DNA from 4 places in the Neglectibacter sp. X4 genome. Region 1 is predicted to be linked to each of the others. Evidence: predicted binding sites of a transcription regulator. Region 1 holds the regulator's gene; each other region holds the start of a gene.
What was found. Region 1 encodes LexA, which represses DNA repair genes until DNA is damaged. Its sites were predicted from a motif close to CNAACANNTGTTNG; they were not measured.

Region 2: a site for LexA is predicted at 4,778-4,791, ahead of D1841_RS11055 (phosphoribosylaminoimidazolecarboxamide formyltransferase). Genes of this name have one in related genera too.
Region 3: a site for LexA is predicted at 2,758-2,771, ahead of D1841_RS00415 (serine/threonine protein phosphatase). Genes of this name have one in related genera too.
Region 4: a site for LexA is predicted at 2,501-2,514, ahead of recA (recombinase RecA). Genes of this name have one in related genera too.

The regions. Positions count from the first base shown of each region.
Region 1 covers NZ_QWLE01000002.1:174,778-180,763, reverse strand. The annotation lists gene D1841_RS02875 (TetR/AcrR family transcriptional regulator) at 1-608, shown strand, start outside; gene D1841_RS02870 (flavodoxin domain-containing protein) at 605-1,132, shown strand; gene lexA (transcriptional repressor LexA) at 1,203-1,784, opposite strand; gene D1841_RS02860 (peptidoglycan DD-metalloendopeptidase family protein) at 2,293-3,117, shown strand; gene D1841_RS02855 (alpha-glucosidase/alpha-galactosidase) at 3,278-4,600, opposite strand; gene D1841_RS02850 (MATE family efflux transporter) at 4,939-5,986, opposite strand, start outside.
Region 2 covers NZ_QWLE01000031.1:17,492-23,477, forward strand. The annotation lists gene D1841_RS11035 (AMP-binding protein) at 1-229, opposite strand, end outside; gene D1841_RS19850 (type II CAAX prenyl endopeptidase Rce1 family protein) at 303-1,274, opposite strand; gene purD (phosphoribosylamine--glycine ligase) at 1,292-2,569, opposite strand; gene D1841_RS11050 (HAD family hydrolase) at 2,767-3,450, opposite strand; gene D1841_RS11055 (phosphoribosylaminoimidazolecarboxamide formyltransferase) at 3,575-4,753, opposite strand; gene D1841_RS11060 (IMP cyclohydrolase) at 5,052-5,777, opposite strand; gene purN (phosphoribosylglycinamide formyltransferase) at 5,781-5,986, opposite strand, start outside.
Region 3 covers NZ_QWLE01000001.1:78,691-84,676, reverse strand. The annotation lists gene D1841_RS00425 (hypothetical protein) at 50-391, opposite strand; gene D1841_RS00420 (hypothetical protein) at 458-1,363, opposite strand; gene D1841_RS00415 (serine/threonine protein phosphatase) at 1,479-2,579, opposite strand; gene D1841_RS00410 (TM2 domain-containing protein) at 3,042-3,410, shown strand; gene D1841_RS18905 (TM2 domain-containing protein) at 3,441-4,142, shown strand; gene D1841_RS00400 (hypothetical protein) at 4,206-4,727, opposite strand; gene hisE (phosphoribosyl-ATP diphosphatase) at 4,724-5,047, opposite strand; gene hisA (1-(5-phosphoribosyl)-5-[(5-phosphoribosylamino)methylideneamino]imidazole-4-carboxamide isomerase) at 5,135-5,986, opposite strand, start outside.
Region 4 covers NZ_QWLE01000015.1:14,547-20,532, forward strand. The annotation lists gene D1841_RS07810 (sugar phosphate isomerase/epimerase) at 1-573, opposite strand, end outside; gene D1841_RS07815 (regulatory protein RecX) at 632-1,243, opposite strand; gene recA (recombinase RecA) at 1,243-2,415, opposite strand; gene D1841_RS07825 (Gfo/Idh/MocA family protein) at 2,619-3,725, opposite strand; gene D1841_RS07830 (Crp/Fnr family transcriptional regulator) at 3,878-4,498, shown strand; gene D1841_RS07835 (uridine kinase) at 4,546-5,115, opposite strand; gene D1841_RS07840 (GNAT family N-acetyltransferase) at 5,156-5,686, opposite strand; gene D1841_RS07845 (DivIVA domain-containing protein) at 5,699-5,986, opposite strand, start outside.

The sequences.
Region 1 (5,986 bases):
AAATTTTGTGGGAGGCACTGGGGCTTTTCTCCCAGCGGGGCTATGACGCAGTATCAGTGCGGGAGCTGGCAAGGGCTGTGGGCATTCGGGAAAGCTCGCTGTACCACTATTTTCCCGGCAAACAGGCCATTTTTGACAGCTTGGTGGAGTTATGCTGGGAAAAGGCCCAGGAATATTTCCAGGCACAGGGTCTGCCCTTCTCCGCCGAGGATGATCTTTCCATCTTCGGGCAGTCCAGCCTTGCCCCGCTGGGAGAAACCCTTGCCGGAATATTCCGGTATTTCTTTGAGGATCCCTGGAATAGCCAGTTCCGCCGGCTGCTGGTGGTGAGCCAATATGCCCACGAGCAGGCTGGGGCTGTGTATCAAAAACTGTATAGGGATTATCCTTTACAGGTGGAGGAAGAGATTTTCCGGCGGCTGATGGCAGAAGGCAAGTGCCCCCAGGGAGATCCTGCCGCCATGGCGCTGGGCTTTTACGGCGGGGTGTTTTTGCTGCTGCACACCTGTGAAAGCTGGGAGGAAGCCCAGCCCCGCTTTATGGCACATTTGCGGCAATTCACCCGGCAGCAGGGCTTTGCCGCCGGAACGGAGGAGGAAAACCTATGAAAACCCTGATACTTTACCACTCAAAAACAGGCTTTACCGCCCAATATGCCCAGTGGCTGGCCCAAGACTTGAGCTGCGCGTGTGTTCCCTACAAAAGCCGTAAAGCCATATCCCTTGACACATTTGACGCCATTGCCTTTGGCAGCGGCCTGCGGGCTGGGATTATTCCTGGAGCCAAGTGGTTTTTCAGCCAAGTGCCAAAGCTGGAGGGGAAACGCCTGGCTTTATTCTTTACTGGTGCCATGCCTCCGGATCCGGCGGGGATTGAACGGGCTGTCCAGCAAAATGTCCCTCCAGAGGCGAGGGAGCGGGTGCCTGTCTTTTATCTGTGGGGCGGGCTGCATTATGAAAAAATGGGCTTTGTGGACAAGGCCATGATGGCTGCTTTCCGCAAGATGCTTAGCGCAAAGAAAAACCCCACGCCAGAGGATCAGGAAGCCATCCGGATGGTGGCTTCTTCCTTCAGCAAGGCAGAGCGGGAAAACCTGCGGGAGCTGGAAGCCTATTTGCGGGTGGGCAGATAGCGGCTATACATGACAAGGCGTGATGCTTTACACAAGCATCACGCCTTGTCTGTTTGAAAGCTATTTCCCTTTACAGATACCGTATCACGGCAATAACCTTTCCCAGCAGGGAAACGTCTTTGGCGTAGATGGGGGAGAAATCCGGATTTTCCGGCTGCAAGCGGACGCGGCCCTCCTCCCGGTACAGGGTTTTTACGGTGGCCTCATCCTCCAGCAGGGCCACCACAATGTCCCCGTCCTCTGCTGTGGGCACCCGTTCCGCAATTACGTAATCCCCGTCCAGGATGCCTGCGTCCCGCATACTCAGGCCGCTGACATGGAGGGCAAAAAGCTCCTTGCCGGTTTTCTGGGGGAAGGGGATGTAGCCCTCTATGTCCTCCACTGCCAGGATGGGCAGCCCTGCCGTTACTTTGCCCATAATGGGCACCTGTACGGCGGCTTCGCTGCCTTCAATGCGGATGGAGCGGTTCAGCCCGGCTTCCCGGGTGATGTAGCCCAGCTTTTCCAGGGTTTTCAGATGGGCGTGGACTGTGGAGGTGGAGCGCAAGCCTGTGGCGTTGCAGATCTCCCGCACAGTGGGGGGGATGCCGGAGGGCATTTGCTCCCGTAAAAAATCAAAAACTTTTTGCTGGCTTTTCGTTAAGGGTTCCATAGCCATGCCTCCTGTGGAAAATGGGCAGGGGAAAGCGCCCGGATTATACGAGGGGTATAGCCCTATGAGAGGCCACACCAGGATTTCTTATTTGTATTATATCATATGTTCTCTGAAAATGAAACGTTTGTTTGAAAAGTTTTCAAAATTTTTCTGGTGCTTTTTCGACAACTTTCGGGAAAATTCACAAATCCGGCAGAATTTCTTTAAGGTTTATTCACAAGGCTGTAACAACTCTTTGGAAAAAAGGTTTATAATAGAGGCGTACTCAAAAGAAATGGACCGCACCTTTTCTTGAGATACATGTTCTATAGTGAACGCGCCCCAAAAGAGGCTGCCTCTTTTAGGCCGCGTGAACTAACCCTCCTCAATAATACCCCTCAAGCAAAAGGAAGAAAGGCCGAAAGTTTCTCGGCCTTTCTTCCTTTTGTGTATATTTCCTTTTTGGGCGGGCCAGAATACAGTTGCCATGCAAAATGTATTTTACTCCGAAAGGAATGGAACCACCATGAATGGAAAACGATTTTCAGAAGGTAAGGCAAGGCGCAACGGCTTTTATCTGGCCCTGGCTGTTTGTCTGGTGGCGGTGGGCATTGCCGCCTGGAGCACCTTTGACGCGGTGCAGGACTATCTTGGCCCGGAGGACGCCTCTACAGATCCCGCGCTGGTTGAGCAGCAGGAAGAGGACGTGCGCAGCGGCCAGAACGTCCTGAAAGACGACGATCCGGAAGCGGCTAAAAAGGAAAGCGCCAGCTCTTCCGTCCCCTCCGGGAAAACCTCCTCCGCTGCCTCGGCCGGGGCGAAGTTAGCCGGCAGCACGCCTAAGAAAATTACCCCCACCAAAAGCCCATCTCCCACTCCCGCGCCTGAGGAGAGCGAGGCTTCCCAGGTGCCCGCTACGGCCCCGCTCTATGAGATCAGCACGGAAATGCTGTATCCGGTGGCCTCCAAGCAGATTGACAAGGCCTACAGCTCCGGGGCGCCTATGTACTCTGAAACTATGAAGGATTGGCGCGTCCACGCTGGGTGCGACATTGCCGCTGAAAGCGGGGAGCAGGTGCTGGCCTGCGGCAACGGCATTGTGAAGGAGACGTATACGGACAGTATGCTGGGCAATGTCATTGTTGTGGAACATGGGGACTATATGTTTTACTACTGCGGCGTGGGAGAGGAATTCCTGGTGCAGCCGGAGGACGTAGTGTCCATGGGCCAGGCTATCGGCACCATCACCGCTGTGCCTGAGGAAGCTGCCCAGCAGCCCCACCTCCACCTGGAGGTGCGCCGGGACGGGGCCTGCATGGATCCCCGCAGCGTGCTGGAGGGAAAGAACTAGCTTTTGCTTCCGGGGTTTGCCTTTGGGGTTTTGCCTCCGGCGGCTTAAGGGGTGTTTTTGAAAAACACCCCTTAAGAATCCCCAAAAACTTTTAAGACGCACAAAACGGCAGGAAACAGCGGCGCATGCTGCCCGGTTCCCTGCCGTTTTACTGTGGTTTTTAGTGGTACTGGGGAAGCCAGCTTCCGTGGGTTTCGATTAAGTCATCCACCATTTTGATGATGGTGTCTATATCCAGCTCGCTGCCGGTGTGGGGATCCAGCATGGCGGCCTGGTAGATGTGCTCTTTCTTCCCGGTGACAGCGGCCTCGATGGTGAGAAGCTGCACGTTGATGTTGGTCATGTTCATAGCGGCGCACTGCACAGGCAGCCGGCCTACCCGGCAGGGGTGTATGCCCATGCCGTCTACAAGACAGGGCACCTCCACGCAGGCATCCTGGGGCAGGTTTTCGATTAAGCCCCCGGTGTTCAGCACGTTGCCGCCGATTTGGTAGGGATTCCCGGTGACGATGGCTTCCATGATGTGGGAAGCATACTCCCGGGAACGCTGGTGCTGAAGCTGGTGGTTTTGGCGCAGCTCGTCCCGCTGCTTGGCCCACTTCTCAATCTGATCCACGCAGCGGCGGGGGTATTCGTCCAGGGGGATCTGGAAGCGGCCGATAAGCTCGGGATATTTTGACTTGATGTAGAACATGTTGTACTCTGCGTTGTGCTCGCTGGACTCGGTGCAATAATAGCCGAACTTGTCGATGTAGTCAAAGCGCACCATGTCCTTGTGCTGTTCCTTTGCGTTCTTCTCCTTAGCCCGGCGGCGGATTTCCGGGTACAGATCATTCCCGTCCTTATCCTTGATTTCAAGCAGCCAGCCCATGTGGTTGATGCCGGCGATAAGCTCCTTGCGGCCCGGAAGCTTATCCTCCATATCCAGGGCCTTGAGAAGCCCTTCGCTGCACACCTGGACACTGTGGCACAGGCCTATGGTTTTGACATTTGTATAGCGCTGCATGTAGCCGGAGAGCATGGCCATGGGATTGGTGTAGTTTAAGAACCAGGCGTCCGGGCACACCTCTTCCATATCCCGGGCAAAGTCCGCCATTACGGGGATGGTGCGCAGGGTGCGCATGATGCCGCCAATGCCCAGGGTGTCGCCAATGGTCTGGCGCAGGCCGTACTTTTTAGGCACCTCAAAGTCGATGATGGTGCAGGGATCGTACAGCCCCACCTGGATGGCGTTGACCACAAAGGACGCGCCCCGCAGGGCTTCCTTCCGGTTTTCCACCCCCAGGTAGGTGGTGATTTTCCCATGGCCCCCCAGGGTTTCGTTCATGGCCCCTAAAATTTCCGCGCTTTCCGAAAGCCGCACGCCGTCGATGTCATAGAGGGCAAACTCCCAGTCCCGCAGAACCTCGCTGCACATGCAGTCTCCCAGCACATTCCGGGCGAACACTGTGCTTCCAGCGCCCATAAAGGTGATTTTTTTCATCTGCGTTTTTTCAGTCCTTTCCCGCGGCTTATAGTAAACGCACTTGAAAATCGGTAGATCCCGATTTTCAAGTTGAACGGCTGAGCCGCCTGGTTCAAAAGAGGTAGAATACCTCTTTTGAACTGCGTTAACTATAGCCGCTGTTTCCAACTGTCCTGACTATACCACACTCAAAGAAAAAGGGCAAGGCTGTTTTGACAAAAAGCGCTAAAACTCAAAACCCCGGAGACTGCCATCTCCGGGGTTCCGCTTTTGGGCGGGCACTTTATTTGGTTTTTGGATCAAACCTTTTTTCAAAAAAGGTTTGCAGGGTGTGGGTATGGAATCCCACGGCCTTGTTACAGCTTCAGCTTTGTCCACTGGCCCTTGCGGAAACGCACAAAGCTCATGAGGAACCGCACGCACTGGTCGCAGAAGGTGCCCAGCCACGCGCCGACAAGCCCCAGGCCCAGGGGATAGCACAGCAGCCAGCTTATGCCCGGGCGGATGCAGGTGACGCTTATGAGGGACACCATGGCGGTGAAGCGGGTGTCTCCCGCCCCGCGCAGGCAGCCGAACTGCACCACCTGCAGGATTTGGAAGAAGAGCATAACGCTTAAGACGCGCATAATCGTTGCGCCATAATCCAGGATGACCTGCTCGTTTGAGAACAGCAGGAACAGGGATTTGCCAAAGAAGAAATAAAACACCGCCACAACAAAAGCGCAGATCAGGCCGATTTTCTGGGCCACGCTGCCGTATATCTTGGCCATGTCCGGGCGCTTGCGCCCCAGGCTTTGGCCGATGAGGGTGACCGAGGCTACGGACAGCCCGTCTCCAAAGGTGAAAGACATGTGCATCATGTTCATGCCGATTTGGTGGGCCGCCAGCTCTGTGGTGCCCAGATGGGCCACAGTCATGGAGAAAAGCAGGAAGCCAATGCGCAGGCACACCTGCTCTACAAAAGCGCTGGATCCAACGCTTAAAAGGGAGCGGACGCTGAGCTTGTCTGCCAGCCAGCCTTTTACCGCGCCCAGGTAGACGAAGCCGTTCCTATGTAATACGGAGCAGATGCTGAGCACGCAGGCGCAGATGGTGCCAATCACTGTGGCTAAGGCCGCGCCCCGCACCCCCAGGGCCGGGAAGCCGAAGTTGCCGCCGATGAGCAGGTAGTTGAACAGCACGTTTACAATGTTGGAAATCAGGTTTGTGACCATGGCGATACGGGTGTTCCCCGCCCCCCGCTGGGCGGCGTTTAAAACCAGGGACACAGTGGAGAAAATCTGCCCGCCCATGATGATGCGCAGATAGTCCACCGCGTATTCGTGGGTGTCCGGCTGGGAGCCGACCATGGCTACAATGGGGCTTGCAAACGCCACAAAGGCCGCGCTTATCACTGCCGTAAGC
Region 2 (5,986 bases), on a different contig from region 1:
ATTTCAGGCTGCACCCGGAAGCAAGGCAGGGCACCTCCAGCCCCAGGGAGCGGAGCTTTTCAATAGTGCTGGGCAGGCGTGCGTCCGTAAAAGGCCGGGCGTTCACCGCGAAAATGTCCTCTCCCAGGCCCCGCACCTCAATGCCGTCAAAGCCCAAGTCTTTTGCCATGGAATAGATGTCTGTCCAGGAAAAATCCGGACAGGCAAGTGTGGAAAAACTAATCTTCATTGCAGCCACCATGCGGTACAGAATATGCACCGTTCCTCTCTATAATATAGTATATATGGGGGTAAGGGGTCGTTCAGCCTTTGGCCAGCCCCGTTGCCGGCAGGGTTTTCTGCTTTTTAGCCCTTTGGGCATACAGCTTCCCAGCCCTGTCCATCCGCCGGATGCGCAGCAGGAACAGCGCCCCGAACAGCAGAAGCCCCAAGCAGCCAAACACCCCGTAAAGCCCCGGTCCGGTCAGCAGGCCCACTTCCCCTTTGGCAAAGTATATCCCTGCCGCCGCCATGGCGGTTACGCCGCTGCGGGAAAGGGCGGCGGGCAGGATGCTTCCGGTGCGCAGGGTCATATAGGACAGGGACAGGCCCAGCAGGAAGTAAAACAAAAGCCCGGTAAGAAGCCCCAGGACAGGGAAGCCCTCATAAGCCCTGCCGTAAAAATACCCGTCAAAAAACAGGGGGGCATACCACAGCGCCCACACCCCGGAGCAGGCCAAAGCCGCTTTCATCGGGGCGTTTTTACCGAACAGCTCCTGGGCCTTGGGCAAAAGGTATCCCTGGAAGCCCAGCAGTTCCGCCGCTGACAGCAGGATGTTGGCAAAAGGCCCTGCCAGCACCCCCATGCCCAGCAGGGAGCTGAACATGCCGGAAGCCTGCTTCCGGGTCATGCCGCCCTCTACCAGCCCCGCGATAAAGGTTTCCCCTTGGGGATCGTACTGCTGGGGGTGCATGGTGAAAAACAGCAGCCCCGCCACCAGCGCCAGGGCTGTAGGGAACACATAGCCAAAGCCATAGGTGAGGAAATTCCCCTTAAAGTGGGGGGCCAGGCCCCACAGCTCCGGGTCAAAACCATAGCCCTCCTGCTTGCGGCAGATGAACATGGCAGCAAGGGGGGCCAGACTGCCCAGCACCAGCACAATGTCAAAATTCGCGTCTCCATACCGCTGGCCGCAGCCCCAGGCTGTGAAATATCCTCCCCAGGCCACCCCAAAGGTTATGGCTAAAAACAGGCCCGGCTTCCGCAGAAGCTTTTGCCTTTCCGACTCCCCCACGTTCCTTTCCCCCTCTCTTAAAGCTTCCGCCTGCCAATGTCCCTGCGGTACATAGCGCCTTCAAAATTCACCATGTCCACAGCCCGGTAAGCCGTTTCCAGAGCCTCCTCCAGGGTATCCCCCAAAGCGGTGAGGCCCAGCACCCTGCCGCCGTTTGTGTAAAACTTCCCGTTTTCCCTTTTGGTGCCCGCGTGGTATACTGTCACCTCCGGCATGGCGGCAATCTGCCCTTTTTCGTCCAGCCCGGCAATCTCCAGGCCCTTGGGATAGCTGCCGGGATACCCGCCGCTTGCCAGGATGACACAGGCGCTGGCCTTTTCGCTCCACTTGATTTCCAGCTCTCCCAGGCGCTCCTGGGCCACAGCGGTGATAATCTCCGCCAAATCTGTCTCAAGCCTTGGCAGCACCACCTGGGCTTCCGGATCCCCAAAGCGGGAATTGTATTCAATCACCTTAGGGCCGTCCGGCGTGAGCATCAGGCCGAAATACAGGCAGCCTTTGAATTTGCGGCCTTCGGCGTTCATGGCCTGCATGGTGGGCAGGAAAATTTCCCCCATGCAGCGTTGTTCCGCCTCTTTTGTGTAGGCGGGGTTGGGGCTGATGGTGCCCATGCCCCCGGTGTTAGGGCCTTTGTCCCCGTCATAGGCCTGCTTGTGATCCATGGAGGAGGCCATGGGGCAGAGGGTTTTCCCATCTGTAAAGGCCAGCACAGTCACCTCCGGCCCGGTGAGGAACTCCTCCACCACCACCCGGCTGCCGCTGTCCCCAAAAATCTTCTCCTCCATCATAGACTGCAGGGCTTCTTCCGCTTCCTGTTCGTTCTGCGCAATCACAACGCCCTTGCCCAAAGCCAGGCCGTCCGCCTTGATGACAACGGGATATTTCCCCTGCTCCCGGATGTACTCCAGCGCCGCGCTCTGTTCCGTAAACACCTCATAGGCCGCCGTAGGTATCCCGTACTTCTTCATCAGGTTTTTGGAAAACACCTTGCTGCTCTCAATCTCCGCCGCCTTGGCGTTAGGCCCGAAGCAGGGGAAGCCCGCCGCTTCCAAAAAGTCTGTCATGCCCGCGGCCAGGGGATCGTCCGGGGCCACAAAGATAAAATCCGCCTTGTGCTCTTTCGCAAAGGCCAGCACGCCCTCCTTGTCCATGGCCCCCACCGGCCCGCAGGCGGCGTCGCAGGCGATGCCGCCGTTGCCCGGCACGCAGTAAAGCTTTCCTGCCTTTGGGCTTTCCTTCAGCTTGCGCACAATGGCGTGCTCCCGCCCGCCGCTGCCGATTACCAGAATATCCATTGTCCAGGCCCCTTTCCAATTTTTGCACAGTAATTTTTTTGTTCCGCTGCGATTTTTATGCGTTTTCACGCATTGACTTGCTAAAGCCTTCTGCCCCGGAAGGGGGCCTGCCTAAAAGACAGGCCCTTTTAAGGCCGCAGGACTCTGTCCCGCACCCTGCAAGCCTTTTTGAAAAAAGGCTTGACCTAAAAACCGGGTTACAAAATTTTCGGGATTTCCTCCAGGCTTTGCACCGTATAGTCCGCGCCGCTGTGAGGGACACCGGGCTTTGTTATGTGTATGGCCCCCCACCCGGCATTTTTTGCCCCCTGGATGTCGGCAACAGGGTTGTCCCCCACCATCCAGATGCGGGCCGGGAAGTTCGCCGCCTCCTCCGCCCTGCGGAAAATGCGGGTGTCAGGCTTGCACACCCCCGCTGTGCCGGAATTTACCACCCCGGCAAAGTAATGCCGTAGCTTCAGCCTGTCAAGCAGCCCTTCCCATTCCGGGAAATTGTTGGTGAGGATGTAGTTTTTGTATCCCTTAAAGGCACAGGCCATCAAGGCCCCCGGCGCTTCCGGGCGCACCCGATACAGCCTTTCATCCTGCACAACCTCCCGCACCCGCCCCGCGGCCTCCTCCACCAGGAGGGACGGCACGCCCTGGGCCTCATAGGCTTCTGCGAATTTTGCTGTTAAGCACTCCCAGAACGCCTCTCCAGTCAGGGTCTGGTCGCCATCCGGGTGCCAGGGAAACCCGTTTGCCAAAAAGGGCCGCAGCTTGTCCTCAATCACGCCGTATTTCGAGGCGGATTCCCCCAGCGCCAGCACCAGGCACCTGCGCCAAGTGGGCTGTCCGTCTGTCAGCGTCCCGTCAAAGTCCCAGAAAATAGCTTTCCGCATCCCACACCCCTTTTCCCTCAGCCGCTCCGGAAGCCCGTTCCTGCACGCCCACAAGCGTATGCCCACCCCTGCCCCGCAGCGGGCAAAGCCAGCTCCCCGCGTCCCGGGTCCAGCGTCACGCTGGTTAGTGGTGGAACAGGCGGATGCCTGTGAAAGCCATAGCCATGCCGTATTTGTCGCAGGTGGCAATGACGTTGTCATCCCGGATGGATCCGCCGGGCTGGGCAATAAACTCCACGCCGGATTTACGGGCGCGCTCGATATTGTCCCCAAAGGGGAAGAAGGCATCGCTGCCTAAGGCCACGCCGCTCATGGTGTCCAGCCAAGCCCGGCGCTCTTCCCGGGTGAAAGCCTCCGGCTTCTCGGTGAAGAAATTCTCCCACTGGCCGTCTGCCAGCACGTCCATATACTCGTCGCCAATGTATACGTCAATGGTGTTGTCCCGGTCTGCCCGGCGGATGCCCTCTTTAAAGGGCAGGGAAAGCACCTTGGGGCACTGGCGCAGATACCAGTTGTCCGCCTTATTGCCTGCAAGGCGGGTGCAGTGTACCCGGCTCTGCTGGCCCGCGCCCACGCCAATGGCCTGTCCGTTCTTCACATAGCACACCGAGTTGGACTGGGTATATTTCAGGGTGATAAGGGAGACAATCAGATCCCGCTTGGCCTCCGCTGTGAGGGTTTTGTTCTGGGTGGGCAGGTTTTCAAGGAGGCTTTCGTCAATTTTCAGCTCGTTGCGGCCCTGCTCAAAGGTGATGCCAAACACGTCCTTGTGCTCGGTGGGGGCCGGGGTGTAGGCAGGGTCTATCTGCACTACATTATAGCCGCCTTTGCGCTTTTTCTTTAAAATCTCCAGCGCTTCCTCCGTGTAGCCGGGAGCGATCACGCCGTCGGAAACCTCCCGGGCCAGCAGCCTGGCTGTAGAGGCGTCGCAGGTGTCGGAGAGGGCGGCCCAGTCGCCATAGGAGGACATGCGGTCTGCCCCTCTGGCGGCGGCATAGGCGCTGGCAATGGGGGAAAGCTCCAGATCGTCTACAAAATAAATCTTTTTCAGGGTGTCGGAAAGGGGCGCATACACAGCGGCCCCGGCAGGGCTTACATGCTTGAAGGAAGCGGCTGCGGGCAGGCCGGTAGCCGCTTTCAGTTCCTTTACAAGCTGCCAGCTATTGAAAGCGTCCAGAAAATTGATGTAGCCCGGCTTGCCGTTTAAAACCTGTACGGGCAGTTCCCCGCCGTCCTTCATAAAGATGCGGGAGGGCTTCTGGTTGGGGTTGCAGCCATATTTTAACAACATTTCGTTTGCCATCTAACGCACAACCTTTCTGCAAAAAGAAAATTAGTTTTCGGGTCAAACCCTTTTCCAAAAGGGTTTGCAGGGTTTGGGACAGAGTCCCAAGGTCTTGCCCTTCCAGCAGCGCGAAACGCTGGAAGGGTAGAGGGGACGTGCCAGCGGCACGTTCACTCGCAGGGGAACCAGCGTAAGTGTTCCCCTGGAGGATTTTGCAAAGCAAAAGCCTGTGGCCGGAAAGAGCTTGAGAGAACCGCCCCGCAAGGGGTGCTCTCAAGGCGGGCATCAGCCCGCCCCAGGATATTGCGCCATTATATCACTGGTTCTTGTTCACAATCCGCGTTTCCATAGCGCCGCTTTCCAAATCTATAAAGCGCACAAACAGGGAAACCTTGTTGTCCTCATTGAGGCTTTCCCACAGGCCCTGTGTGAACCCGTCAATTTCGCTGGGGATTTCCACCGGAGTGGGTTCTCCCGCAAAGGAGGGCACCGGATCGCCATCCCCTTCATAGGTGTGGATGAAATGGCCCAGGCCGGGCTTTGCCTCATAGGAGAAGAACTGCCGCTGGGCAAAGTCCCCGTCGCCGTCTGTGCTCTTTAAAATGGACAGCCAGTAGTTGCCCTTGTCCTTTAAGTCGATAATGCCGGAAATCCGGGGGGTGAGGATGGGGGGATCCGGCTCAAAGGTGCGGGTAAGCAGGGCGCGGACAAAACAGCCAGGGGCCGCGCAGTCCGGGTGCTTCTGAATCCTGTCGTAGATGGTGTCGGTCTGGTCGCCGTTTGTCACAATCATGCCGCCGTCGAACATGCGCACGGGGAAATAAATCACCAGGGAGGGATCGGAAAGCAGGGCGGGATCAAAGGCCTGGGTGCGCATATCGTCCCCCTCTGCCACGAACACCCGGTTGCGGGAGTTCACGCTGCGGCCCATAATGAAATAGGCTGTAACGGCGCATTTGCCGTCCCCGCTTTTGCCGATGACAATCCCCCTGCCGGGATAGGAATTGCCCCGCAGTTCTTCATAAATGCTGACTGGCTTCATCTGTCATTCCCCTTTCTTCTGTTCCGCTAAGATGTTCACTTTCCCGTCTTTGACCTGTAACCTGCCCTCGCAGAACAGGCTGACGGCCTGGGGCAGAAGCACCCATTCCGCTTCCTCCATCACACGGCGCTGGAGGGTTTCCGGGGTGTCCCCGTCTTTTACCTCCACCGCCTTTTGCAGGATGATAGGCCCGCCGTCGCACACCTCGT
Region 3 (5,986 bases), on a different contig from region 1:
ATTTTCCCCTCCAAAATACTATTTGCTGGTTTTCCTTTTTCCGCAGATCCTAAAAAATCACCCCGCAGGCCCCTGTAACAGCGTCCACATCCACCACAAAGCCGGGCCTGCCGCTTTCTCCCTTCATAAGCTTTCCATCCGCGCCGCTGGAAAACAGCCCAAAGCCTACCGCCATGCCAGCAGCGCAGGGCAGCTTCATATAGCCCTCTGTCTGCACCCCGCAAATGCCGCTCCGCACCTGCCGGGCCATCCCCAGCGGCACGTCCCCGGCAGCAGAGCAGGCCGCCACAGTCCCGGCAGCCGCCAGCTTCACCATCATGCCATCCTCCACGCCAGTCTGCGCCTCAAAGGTAAACATTTTCTCTCCCATCCCGTCAAAAGAAACCTTCACAGCAAAACCCTCCCATTTATAAATTCTGTCATCTTTTCACGCCATTGTATGCAGGCGCAATAGCGGCTAAATCTGAAACGCTTTGTTCTCATCTTCCCTGACCCGCGCCCTTTCCGGCGCAAGCTGGGGCCTTAAAGGCAGCGCCTTCTGGGCCAGCTTTTCATAGGTGCGGCCCATCATGTCCAGTTCCTCCATGGAAAGCCCCCGCACCGCCGATTTCATCACCTCCCTGGGCAGCTCCGGCTGTACAAGCGCGCTGTACTTCAGCACCTTTTCCGTCAGGCTTTCCCGGTATTTCCGCCCCCACTGGGCCTCCTGCTCCAAAGCCTGCCAGGCCTTTTTAAGGCCTTCCCCCTGCCGGGCATACCGCTTCACCACGCCAGCCCCTTTCTGGGCAGGCACCGCCACAAAGGAGCACTCGTAAGCGTCGGTAGGCTCCAGCAGCAGCCTGTGTATTGCCTGCCCGTTCAGTTCCTCTCCAGGCACATGCCCGCACTGCTCCTGCTCGCAGACGCTGCACACCCGCCGGGCCACCGCGCAGCTTACGCTCACCTCCTTGAGCATCCCGCTGTCAATCAGGGCAATCATCTCCTCTGTGCCCTTTGTCCTGGGCAGGTAGGCCCTGGCAATCAGCCGGGTGAGGGTTTCTCCCCCTTCTGCCTCCTGCCCCGGCTCCTCCTCCAAAGCCGTATCGAAAATCCGCGCCGCCTGGTTGGCGCCCACCTGCTGGTGGCCGAAAATACAGGTTTTCCCCAAAAACAGCTCCCGCAGCTTTTGGAGGGATTCCACCGGGAACCGCTCCCCGTCCCTGTCCACCCGGTTGTCGCACAGCACCATGGAAAAGGCGAAAACCTCCTCCGGCCCAAAGGCCCGCCGGGTGTAGCGGTTGATTTTCTCCATGTCCGCCGCTGTCAGCCCCTGCTCCCAGGCCTCTCTTATTCCTTCTGCCACATACCCTTCCTGCATACGCATCTCCCCTCTGCCTTCTGCCTCTTCCCCCCGCCCCGGCTGCGGGTTTTTGCAAAACCCGCACGCCGCTTCGCGGCGCGGCGCCGCCTGTCCGGCGCCGGCCGGGGCGGGCCTTCCCTCACTCTCCCAGTTCCCGTTCCAACTTCCGTGCTTGGGCTGTCAGATATCTGGCCCTGGCATGATCCACCTCGTCCTGCATGGTAATCTCCTCCCACACAATGCTGCACACCGGATCAAACCCTGCCAAAGCCAGCCAGGTCTTGCAGATCTTCATGGCCACCGGGGTCAGCGCCCGCCTGTAAGCGTCCAGCTCGCTGGTCAGCACATCTGCCTGCTGGCTGGACATCCGCTCTGTAGACGACCAGGAAAGCCCCAGCAGAAAGGGGGGCAACCCTAGTTTCGCCACAATCTGCTCCAGCATCTGCCGCACTGGCACCTCGCTCTCCAGCACCTGGTTGTCCGCCCCAATGGCCTTGATGGATACATCCCCCACTGCCACAAAGTCCCGCGGCTCCCGGCTCTTCATGGCGTCCTGCCATTCCCTGGCTATCAGCCCGGCCCTGTCTCCTGCCATGGCCCCCATGCCCTCGGGCTTGCAGGTCACCGCAAACCGGACGTTCCCCAGCCTGTCCCAGTTCACCCCCAGAGTGTGGTAAATTTTCAGCAGCACCTCGCTGACAAAGGGAAGCCCCCGCAAAAGGGAGGTGCCCCAGGGGCTTCCCGCCGCCGGGTTCAAAGCCGACACCAGCAGCATCTCTGGATAGGGGCAAGGCTCCTTCCCATGAGGCCCTAAAGCCCACACCTTCACCCCTAAAGGCCCGTCCGCCTCCAGCTCCACCTGGTCAAGCCCCGCGTTGTACAGCGCCCCAACCTGCCCGCCGGAAAGCACCATCTCCCCCACAGCGTTGCCATAGGTCACCAGTTCCTCCAGGTAAATGCCCAGAAACTCATGGATGCCCACCCCGGCGGCGTTCACCTGCACTGTCTCCAAAAACTCCCGGAGGCCCTTCTGGGCCTCCCCGTCCGGACACACTGCCTGGAACTCCCCGATAAGCCTGCGCAGCTTGTAAACCGCCGCGTCAATTATCGGCACCGATTCCCGCAAAGCGCGGTACAGCGCCCGCTCCCCGCCTCCCTGGGGGAAGGCCCCAGGCCCCGGCGCCGGGGCTGTCTGCACTGCCACAGCAGGCCTGCCCTCCCGCTTCCTAAATCCCAGCAATGGCGCCACATCCTTTCCATATCATCGTCCTCTGCCCCTTTCCTTTCTCCTTCTTCACACCGCGCCCCTCTCCTTTCTGGGCTGTCCCCTTTTTTCAAGGAACCGAAAAGCTCCTTTCACTTACACCCTGAAAACGCAAAAAAGTTGTCCTCCAGAGGACAACTTTTCCTAAAAATTGCAAAAAAATTTTTTCTGCCCTGCGTTCTCCAGGCCAAAGCCGTTAAAGAGCACAATAGGCCCGCGAATTTTTGTAAAATATATCCAATCCCCATTTCTCCAATCCTTACAAAAAATTTACATCTCCGTCTTGTTTGCTGGTAAACCCCGACCAAATTCTTTCCTTTTTTAATTTTATCTTACTAAACCTTCCAGTCCCTTGCTTTCCCCCACAGGTGGTGCTAAGATAGTACCAGAACACAAGGAAACGGACTGCCCCCTACACAGAAAGGAAGATGAACCCACATGGCAGACAATAATCAGTATAACAACCAGTATAACCAGACCTATTACACCCAGGCAAACTTCCAGGAGGAGCAGCCTCCCATGTACAACCCGCCCCAATACCAGCCCCAGGCCGGCATGGAGCCTCCTCCCGGCTATGTGCAGAAAAGCCGGGTGGCGGCAGGCGTCCTTGCCATGCTGCTGGGAGCCTATGGCGTCCACAGCTTCTACCTGGGCAACACCTCCCGGGGGCTGGTGCAGCTTCTGGTGTCTTTCCTCACCTGCGGCTTCGGCGCCATTGTCATGCAGATCTGGGGCATCCTGGACGGCATCAAGCTTTTAGACGGGCGCATTAACACCGACGCAAACGGCGTATTCTTAAAAGACTGACACATTCCATTTCAGAAAGGAGCATCTTATATGTCTGATTTTGAAAATAATAACCCCTTAGAACAGCAGAACAATCCCCCCGCCTCCCAGCCGGCAGAAGGGCAGCCCGGGGAAACCCAGCCCGTCCAGGAGAGCGCCCAGCCCTCCGCCCCCCAGCAGGAGCCTGCCTATACAGAAAAGCCTGTGCCCCACTTGACCCTGGAGCCGGATCTCCCGCCCGATCCCCCCGCCCCAGACCACACCGGCCCCCACTTCCCCGGATCCTCCGCAGAGCCTTTCCATATGCCAGAGCCGCCCCGGGCGCCAGAGCCTGCCTCTCCCTATTCCGGTTATCAAGCCCAGCCTTCCTATGGCGCGCCCCAGTATACCCAGCAGGAGCAGCAGGCTGCCCCGCAATACCAGCCTCCCCAATACAGCCAGGCGCCCCAGCAGCCCTATTATCCTTACCCGCCCCAGCAGTACAATACCCCGCCGGCAGGCTATGCCCAAAAGAGCCGCCTGGCAGCGGGCCTGCTGGCCATTATGCTGGGCGTGTTCGGCGTGCATAATTTCTACCTGGGCTTTAACACCCGGGGCACCATCCAGCTTGTCCTCTCCCTGGCAGGGGGCCTGCTGACCTGCGGCGTGGCCACTATAGCCGTTGTCATCTGGGCCTTTATCGAGGGCGTTATGCTCCTCTCTGCCCAGCCCTCCCGCATGTATGACGGCAATGGTGTCATACTCCGAGATTAAATCCTTCCCAACGCATAAAACCCCCGCCCCGGCACTGCCGGAACGGGGGTTTTATGGTTCCTTCTATTTTTTTCCAGTCTTACCCGCCACAATCATAAACCGGTGGCGCAGCTCTCTCTCTCGGCCCTTTCCAGCAGCTTCATAGCCCTGATCGCCATATACCACCCGGAACCCTGCCTCATAAAACAGGGGCTTCTGGTTCTCCAGGTTATAATTGCCCGGCAGGCCCAGCTCCCCGGCCCTGCTGTCAGCGCCCCCCGCCTGTTCCGTCAGGAAAAAACCGCCGGGCTTTAGCACCCGGCGTATTTCCTCCAAGCTGTAAGGCTGGCGGTATTGCAGCACCAGATCCAAAGACTGCCCGTCAAAGGGCAAAGGCTCTCCCCCATTCCAGAGCCGCGCCTGCACGCCTAAAGGCCCCAGCCGCCTTTCCTCCCGGAGGCAGTCCCCGGCAGGCAGGGCCAAAGCCAGCAGGCAGAGGGGATGCCCCAAGGCCAGCAAATCCTCCAGCCCTTCCCTGCCCACCAGAAGCACCCGTGTTTCCGGGCGTAGGAAAGCCCTGGCCCGCTGCCAGAAATCCCACCTCATGTATTTTTGTCCACCTGATGGAAGGTTTTCAGGTTGCCCTGCTTTCCACTGCGCTTTTTCAGCTCAGCCTCCACCTGCTCCAGAGTGATGCCCTGCTGCACCATCAGCACAGTGAGGTGGTATAAAAGGTCGCTTATCTCCAGCACAGTTTCGCTGTTATCCCCGTTTTTTGCGGCGATAATCACCTCGCTGCACTCCTCCCCGCACTTTTTCAAAATCTTGTCCAGCCCCTGCCCGAAAAGATAGCAGGTGTAAGAGCCTTCTGTCTGCGCGTCTTTTCTGGCTGAAACTGTCTCATATAGTTTCTGTAAAGGATTCATTTCAATCGCCATGCGATACAGAATTCGCACAAAAAGCTATGTAAAAATAACCTTTCGTGCCCGGTACCGTTCCTTTCTTCGTATTTTTCACACTACGCTCTTCTGTCCCGCCCCGTCCTTTTCCGGCCACAGGGTTTTAAAAAAACAGCTATGGCTGCCCGTATGGCAGGCCGGACCCTTCTGCTTCACTTTAATGAGCAGGGTGTCATCGTCGCAGTCCGCATAGACGCTGCACACCTGCTGGGTGTGGCCCGAAGTCTCCCCCTTGTTCCAAAGGGCCTTGCGGCTGCGGCTGTAAAACCAAGTGGTGCCGGTTTGCAAGGTTTTCACCAAAGACTCCCGGTTCATATAGGCCAGCATCAGCACCTCCCCGGTTTCCTCCTCCTGGATAACAGCGGGCAGCAGCTCAGACTTCTGGAAATACCGCTCCAGCTCGTCCTCTGCCGCCTGCCGCGTTTTGGGGGCCTTGCCGGAAACCCGCTGGCAGGCGGTAATGGCCCGGCGCAGATCCAGCGCCCCCGTATAGATAGACTTCCCGGCAATGGCGCCATAAAGCCCCAAATCATACAGGTTCACAATATCCAAAAGGCTGCTGACCCCGCCGCTGGCAATGATATTGCAGGACACAGCCCGGTTCAGCTTATCCAGCATTTCCAGGTTCGGCCCGCTCATCATGCCGTCTTGCTGGATGTCTGTGCAGATGATAAACTCCACCCCCAGGGCCTCCATCTCCTTGGCAAGTTCCAGATAATCCTTCCCGCTTTTTTCCGTCCAGCCCTGGGCGGCGGCCTTGCCCCCCAAAGCGTCAATGCCCACAGCAATTTTTTTGCCGTACCGGCCCACAGCTTCTTTCACAAAAGCGGGATTTTCCAAAGCGGCAGAGCCTAAAATCACCCGGCTCACGCCCTTCTCCAGATACAGCTCTACAGAAGCCATATC
Region 4 (5,986 bases), on a different contig from region 1:
CACGTCCAGGCACCCCACTATCCAGGGGCTGTCTGCCTGGTCGATATAGGCGCAGAACTCCTGGGGCCGGGAGCAGGCGCTGTCGATAATGCGGTTTGCCACAGGGTTTTCCTGCCACATGTTTTCGCAGGCTGCTTTGACGCCGAATTTTTCGCAGTAAGGCACAAGGCGTTTGTAAAATTCCTCGTTCATTTTTTGCAGCTCTGCCGCGTGGGTGATATAGGGCAGGTGGTGCTTGGGGTGTACCACAATCACCTTGGCCCCCAGGATGGAAGCGGCCTCCATAGAGCGCACAATGGCCTTAAAGCGGCGGTCGTCGTCCTCGGGGTCGCCGGTGGAGGAGGCGAAGGGGGCGTGGGCCTGGTTGCAGGCAATGCCGGCTTCCTCCGCCACAGCCCGGAGGGACTGGGCATATTCCCGGAAGTCCGGACCGTTTATGGGGTACTCGGGGTTTTCAAACATGGGGAAAAAGCTGAAGTCATAGGCGTCAAAGCCTGCCTTTGCCAGCATGCGGATGGCTTCTGCCTCGCCATAGGCGCGGCCCAGGAAATCGGTTTGCGTGGATAATATCATGGCTGAATCCCTTCTTTCATCATACATGTGTATCGTGGTTTTTGGGGCGGGGGCCGCTTTATTCTGGCTCTATCTCCATGGCCCGGCGGATGTCGGTGTAAGCGTATCCCAGCCGCTGGAGGGCGGCAAAGGCCCGGCGGCGCACCTTTTCGTCCTCCTGCCAGCCGGGATATTTTTTAAAGAGCAGTGCCTGCATGTTCTCCAGGGCCGCGTCCTCGTCTGCATATTCCGCCAGAAGCTCCCCTATCAGCTCTGGGTCTATGCCCTTTTGGCGCAATTCCTGCTTTACCCGCATAACGCCGTACCGCTTGCGGGTGAAAAGCTCCTGGGCGTAGCGGCGGGCGTATTCCTCGTCATTTAAAAGCCCCAGTTCCTCCATGCGGTCTGCGGCGGCCTCTGCGGCCTCTCGGCTGGCGGCGGTGCGGGCAATTTTTTCCGTCAGCTCTTTTTTAGAGTGCGCCCGGTGCTCCAGCAGGTACAGGGCCTTTTCCCTGGCCCTGTGGGCATCGGAAGCCTGTATCAACTGGTGAAGCTCTTCGTCGTCCAGCTCATCCCCTAGGCGCAGGCCGGATCGCAGGAAGGTTTCCGTATCCACTTTTACGGCCTGCTCTCCGTCTATGTAAAGCTGGGTCAGGCGGTGGCGGCGGGGTTCTGCTGCTGTCAATTCCATCAGTCGTCCACCGTAATGTCAATGCTGGGCTTTTTCGGGGCGCTTTTAGCGGCGGGGGCCGGAGGTGGCGCTTCCAGGGCAGGGGCTTCCGGCAGCGCCACCGGCTTCACGCCGCCCTTTGCAGGGCCGTTGTCGTACAGCTTGCTGACATTTTCCCGCACCAGCTTTTCAATTTCCGCCGACACCTCCGGATGGGTTGCCAGGTAGTCCTTGGACTTGTCCCGGCCCTGGCCGATGCGCTCCCCGTTATAGGAGAACCAGGCCCCGCTTTTCTGGACGATTTCAAGCTGTACGGCAATATCCAAAAGCTCCCCTGTGCGGGAAATGCCTGTACCGTACATGACATCGAACTCCGCTGTGCGGAAGGGCGGGGCGATTTTATTCTTGACCACTTTCACCTTTGTCCTGGCGCCAATCATGTCTGTGCCGTTTTTAATGACCTCGCCTTTGCGCACCTCCACCCGCACAGAGGCATAGAATTTCAGCGCCCTGCCGCCAGGGGTGACCTCCGGGTTGCCGTACACCACGCCTACCTTTTCCCGGAGCTGGTTAATGAAGATAGCTACGCAGTTTGATTTGGAGATGGCGCCTGCCAGCTTGCGCAGGGCCTGGCTCATAAGCCGGGCCTGGAGGCCCACATGGGTGTCGCCCATGTCCCCCTCGATTTCCGCCCGGGGCACCAGAGCCGCCACAGAGTCCACCACAATCACGTCGATGGCATTGGAGCGCACCAGGGCTTCCGTAATCTCCAGGGCCTGCTCCCCGGTGTCCGGCTGGGACACCAGCAGGCTTTCCACGTCCACCCCCAGGTGCCCGGCATAGACAGGATCCAAGGCGTGCTCCACGTCAATGAAAGCGGCGTTGCCTCCCATTTTCTGGCCCTCGGCAATGCAGTGCAGGGCCAGGGTGGTTTTGCCAGAGGACTCTGGCCCGTACATCTCGATGATGCGCCCTCTGGGCAGGCCGCCTATCCCCAGGGCCAAATCCAGGGACAGGGAACCGGTGGGGATGGCCTCCACGTTCAGTTCGCTGTCCTGGCCCAGGCGCATGACAGCCCCTTCCCCAAACTGCTTCTTAATTTGGGCCAGGGCTGTTTCCAGGGCCTTGGCCTTTTCCTCCGGCTTTACGTCAGAGGCCCGGGTGCTGATGGGCGCCTGCTTTTTTTCTGCCATATGCGTAAACACTCCTCTGTCTTGATTTCTACTGCTGATTATACTCCATATTCCCTCCAAAAGCAATGTGTTTCCGGAAAATTCACGAACAAATGTTTTAAGCAGAAGCCCTCCTGCCCCTTGGACGGCAATATGGGGCAAAATGAAAAGGCCAAGAGGAATGCCCTCCCGGCCCTTCTTTGCTGAAACGGATTTCCCGCTTTTTAGAAACGGATTTCCTGCTTTGTCCTGTCGGCCTCATAGATGGCTTCCAGCACCTTGGTGACCACCAGGGCTTCCTCAGGCTTCACCAGCGGCTGGGTGCCGTTCAGGACTGCTTCCAGCCACTGGCGGTTATCGGCAACGCCTGCGCTGCCGGCGGCGCCGTCGAAGAAAGCGATAGCCCCTGCGGAGGAAATGCTCTCCTCCATAAGCTGGCCGTTGCGGCCCCGGTTATAAATCAGCTCGTCCTTGGCATAGCTCATGCCAGAGCGGATTTCCGCGCCTGCCAGGGTGCCGCACAGGGTGGTGCTGGCTTCCCGGGACTCCAGCATATTGATGGCCCAGGAGGACTCCAGGGAGATGGCTGCGCCGTTCTTCATGCGGATAAAGCCCATGGCGCTGTCCTCTACCTCAAAGGTTTTGGGATCCCACGGCCCGAAGAGGTTGCCTTCGGTGGCCTGCTCCAGCCCGCCCAGCTTGTAGAACACAGAGCCGGTGACGCTTTCCACGTCATAGTTGTTCATGCACCACAGGGTGATGTCCAGGGCATGGGTGCCGATGTCGATGAGGGGGCCGCCGCCCTGCTTGGACTTGTCCGGGAACACGCCCCAGGTGGGCACGCCCCGGCGGCGGATGGCATGGGCCTTGCCGTAATAGATATCGCCCAGCTCGCCCTTGTCGCAGGCTTTCTTCAGGTTCTGCACTTCCGGGCGGAAGCGGTTCTGGTAGCCAATAGTGAACTGCTTGCCGGACTTTTTCCAGGCGTCGATCATCTTCTCCGCGTCGGCGGTGTTATGGGCCATGGGCTTTTCGCAATAGACATGCTTGCCAGCCTCAAAAGCAGCCACTGTGATGGGGCAGTGGGCCACGTTGGGGGTCAGCACATGGACAACCTCAACCTCCGGGTTTGCCAGCAGGTCATGGTAATCCTCGTAGACCTTGGCGCCCTCTGTGCCATACTCCTTGGCGGCCTTCTCTGCCCGCTCGGGGATGATATCGCAGAAAGCCACCACCTCGCACAGGTCGCTGTTTGCCTTCATGGCGGGCAGGTGCTTCTGGTTGGCAATGCCGCCGCAGCCTACAATGCCGATTTTCAGTTTTTTGCTCATAATTTGCTCCTCCTGTAGGGATGGGTATCGCGTACCCGTATTCTCAGGGAAATTATACCATATCTGCCTTGACTTTTATTGTGTCATATGGCACAATAAGAAAAAATTTACCGGGCTGTGCAAAAATATATAGGGAAAGGGACGGCGGGCATATGGAACAAATCCGGGATAAGGCTTTGCTGGAACGGCTGATGGAGGAAAAAGGTATAGGGGGGTTCTTTTCCGGAAGCCCCCAGGGGTTCCGGCTGGTGGGCTACAAAAAGCACGAGCTGCTGGCAGCCCCCGACCGCCCGCTGAAAGACTTCCTCTTTATTTTGGAAGGCTCTGTGCGGGTATACGGCCTGCGGGAGGACGGCGGGGATTATTCCGTGGCCCAGGGCGCGGAGCAGGATATGCTGGGCATGATGGAGTTTGTGCGGGAAAGCCAGCCTGCCCTCTATACGGAGGCCCTGGAGGACACCCTTTGCATAGCGCTGCCCATAGAAAAAAACAGGGCTGTCCTGGAAAAGGACAGCCTGTTCCTGCGGCGCCTGCTGGAGTATTCTGTGCGGCTGGTTATGCTGTCCGCTATGGCGGGGCGCCCGGGGCAGCGCCTGGCGGAGAAGGTGGTGGCCTTTCTCCGGGACGTCCAGCCGGATCACACCCTGCACAGCATTAACGCGGGGCTTTTGCAGTTCCGCTGCAGCCGCAGGCAGCTTCAGCGGGTGGTGAGAAAGCTGTGCGAGGACGGGGTTTTAAAGAAGGTGGGGAAGGGGAAATATCAACTGCGGTAAGCGCTTCCGCCGCGGAGGGAAACGCCTCTGAAGGGGGAAGGCTGCGCTTACAGCAGCCCGGCCTTCTTTTCGATGAAGCAGGCGGCCACGTCTACCGCCTGGGAGCTGTCCAGGGTGCCGTTTACCACCAGATCCGCGTGCCAGCGGGTAGGCTCGATAAGCTCGTTGTGCCGAAAGCGCACAGTGTCCAGATACCGCTCTGTTACCTCCTCAAAGGTCTGGCCCCAGGCCATGAACCGGATAATCCGGCGGGCCAGGCGCTCGTCGCTGGGAAGATCTACGAAAATTTTCAAGTCTGCCCGCTCCCGGATATCGTCCAGGTACAGGGCAAAAAGGCCCTCCGCCAGCACAAGCTGGGCATCGCTGCCCTCGGCCGTAAGGCGGGTGAAGTCCTCATACATGCGGGGCAGCTCCAGGGTGTCGGGATGGTTGTGCTCCACATACTCCTTGCGGGTGATGGGGGCAATGGTATGGGGCGGCTCCTTTTTGAAATAGGAATCCATGTGGAAGGCCACTGTTTTGCACCTGGGGGAAAAGACAGCCTCCAGGCGGTCTGTCAAGGTAGACTTGCCGCTGCAGGTGCCCCCGGCAATAGCCACAACATAGGGCTTGCTCATCGCAATACATTCCTCTCTTTTGAAAATGGGCAAATTCCCCTTATCGGGGCGGCTGTGCCTCCTCCCGCAAAAGGGAGAAGATCATGTCGTCAAAGATTTCTCCCCTGGGTGTGGCCACGGCCCGGCGCAGGGTGCCCTCATGGGTGAAGCCCAGCTTTTGCAGCAGCCGGGCAGAAGGCCTGTTTTCGGAAAAAACCCGGGCGGCAAGCACCTGCGCCCCCATCTCCTGAAAGATATAGGGGATGAGGGCGGAAAGGGCTTCGGTCATATAGCCTTTGCCGGCGGCGGATTCCGCCAGATAATAGGACAGGGTGAAGGAGGCAAGGCCATAGCGCAGATCGTCCGGCTCCAGCCATACCCCTCCCAAAAGGGCGGAGGATCCCTTTTCCTCTATGTAAAAGGTGCGCTGGGCCTTTATTTCCTCCTCCACCTGCTTTTCCATCCGGGGCAGCTCCCAGGGCTTCATGGGGTTATACCGCAGCACATAAGGGCTGTTGCGGATTTCCAGCATGGCAGGAGCGTCTGCCATCTCCGGCCCGCGCAGGATAAGGCGCTCTGTTTCAATGGGCATAAGCTTCCCTCCTTACAGCAGCCTGTCGGAGCCCATGGAGCGCGCCTGATCCAGCACCTGCCGGGCGTCCTGCTCTATTGCCCGCCTGAACTGCTCCCGGAACTGCTTTAAAGCCTTCACGTCCTCTAAAAGCCGGGCCTGCTCCCGTTCCAGCTCGTAATCGTGGCGGTGCTCCAACTGGCTTTTTTCCGCCCGCACCGTGCGGATTTCGCTTTTTAACCCCCGCACCTCCTGGCGCAGCCGGGCCACCTCGGCCTGGGCCTGCTCCACGCTTTCCGCCAGCTCCTCCAAAAACTCGTC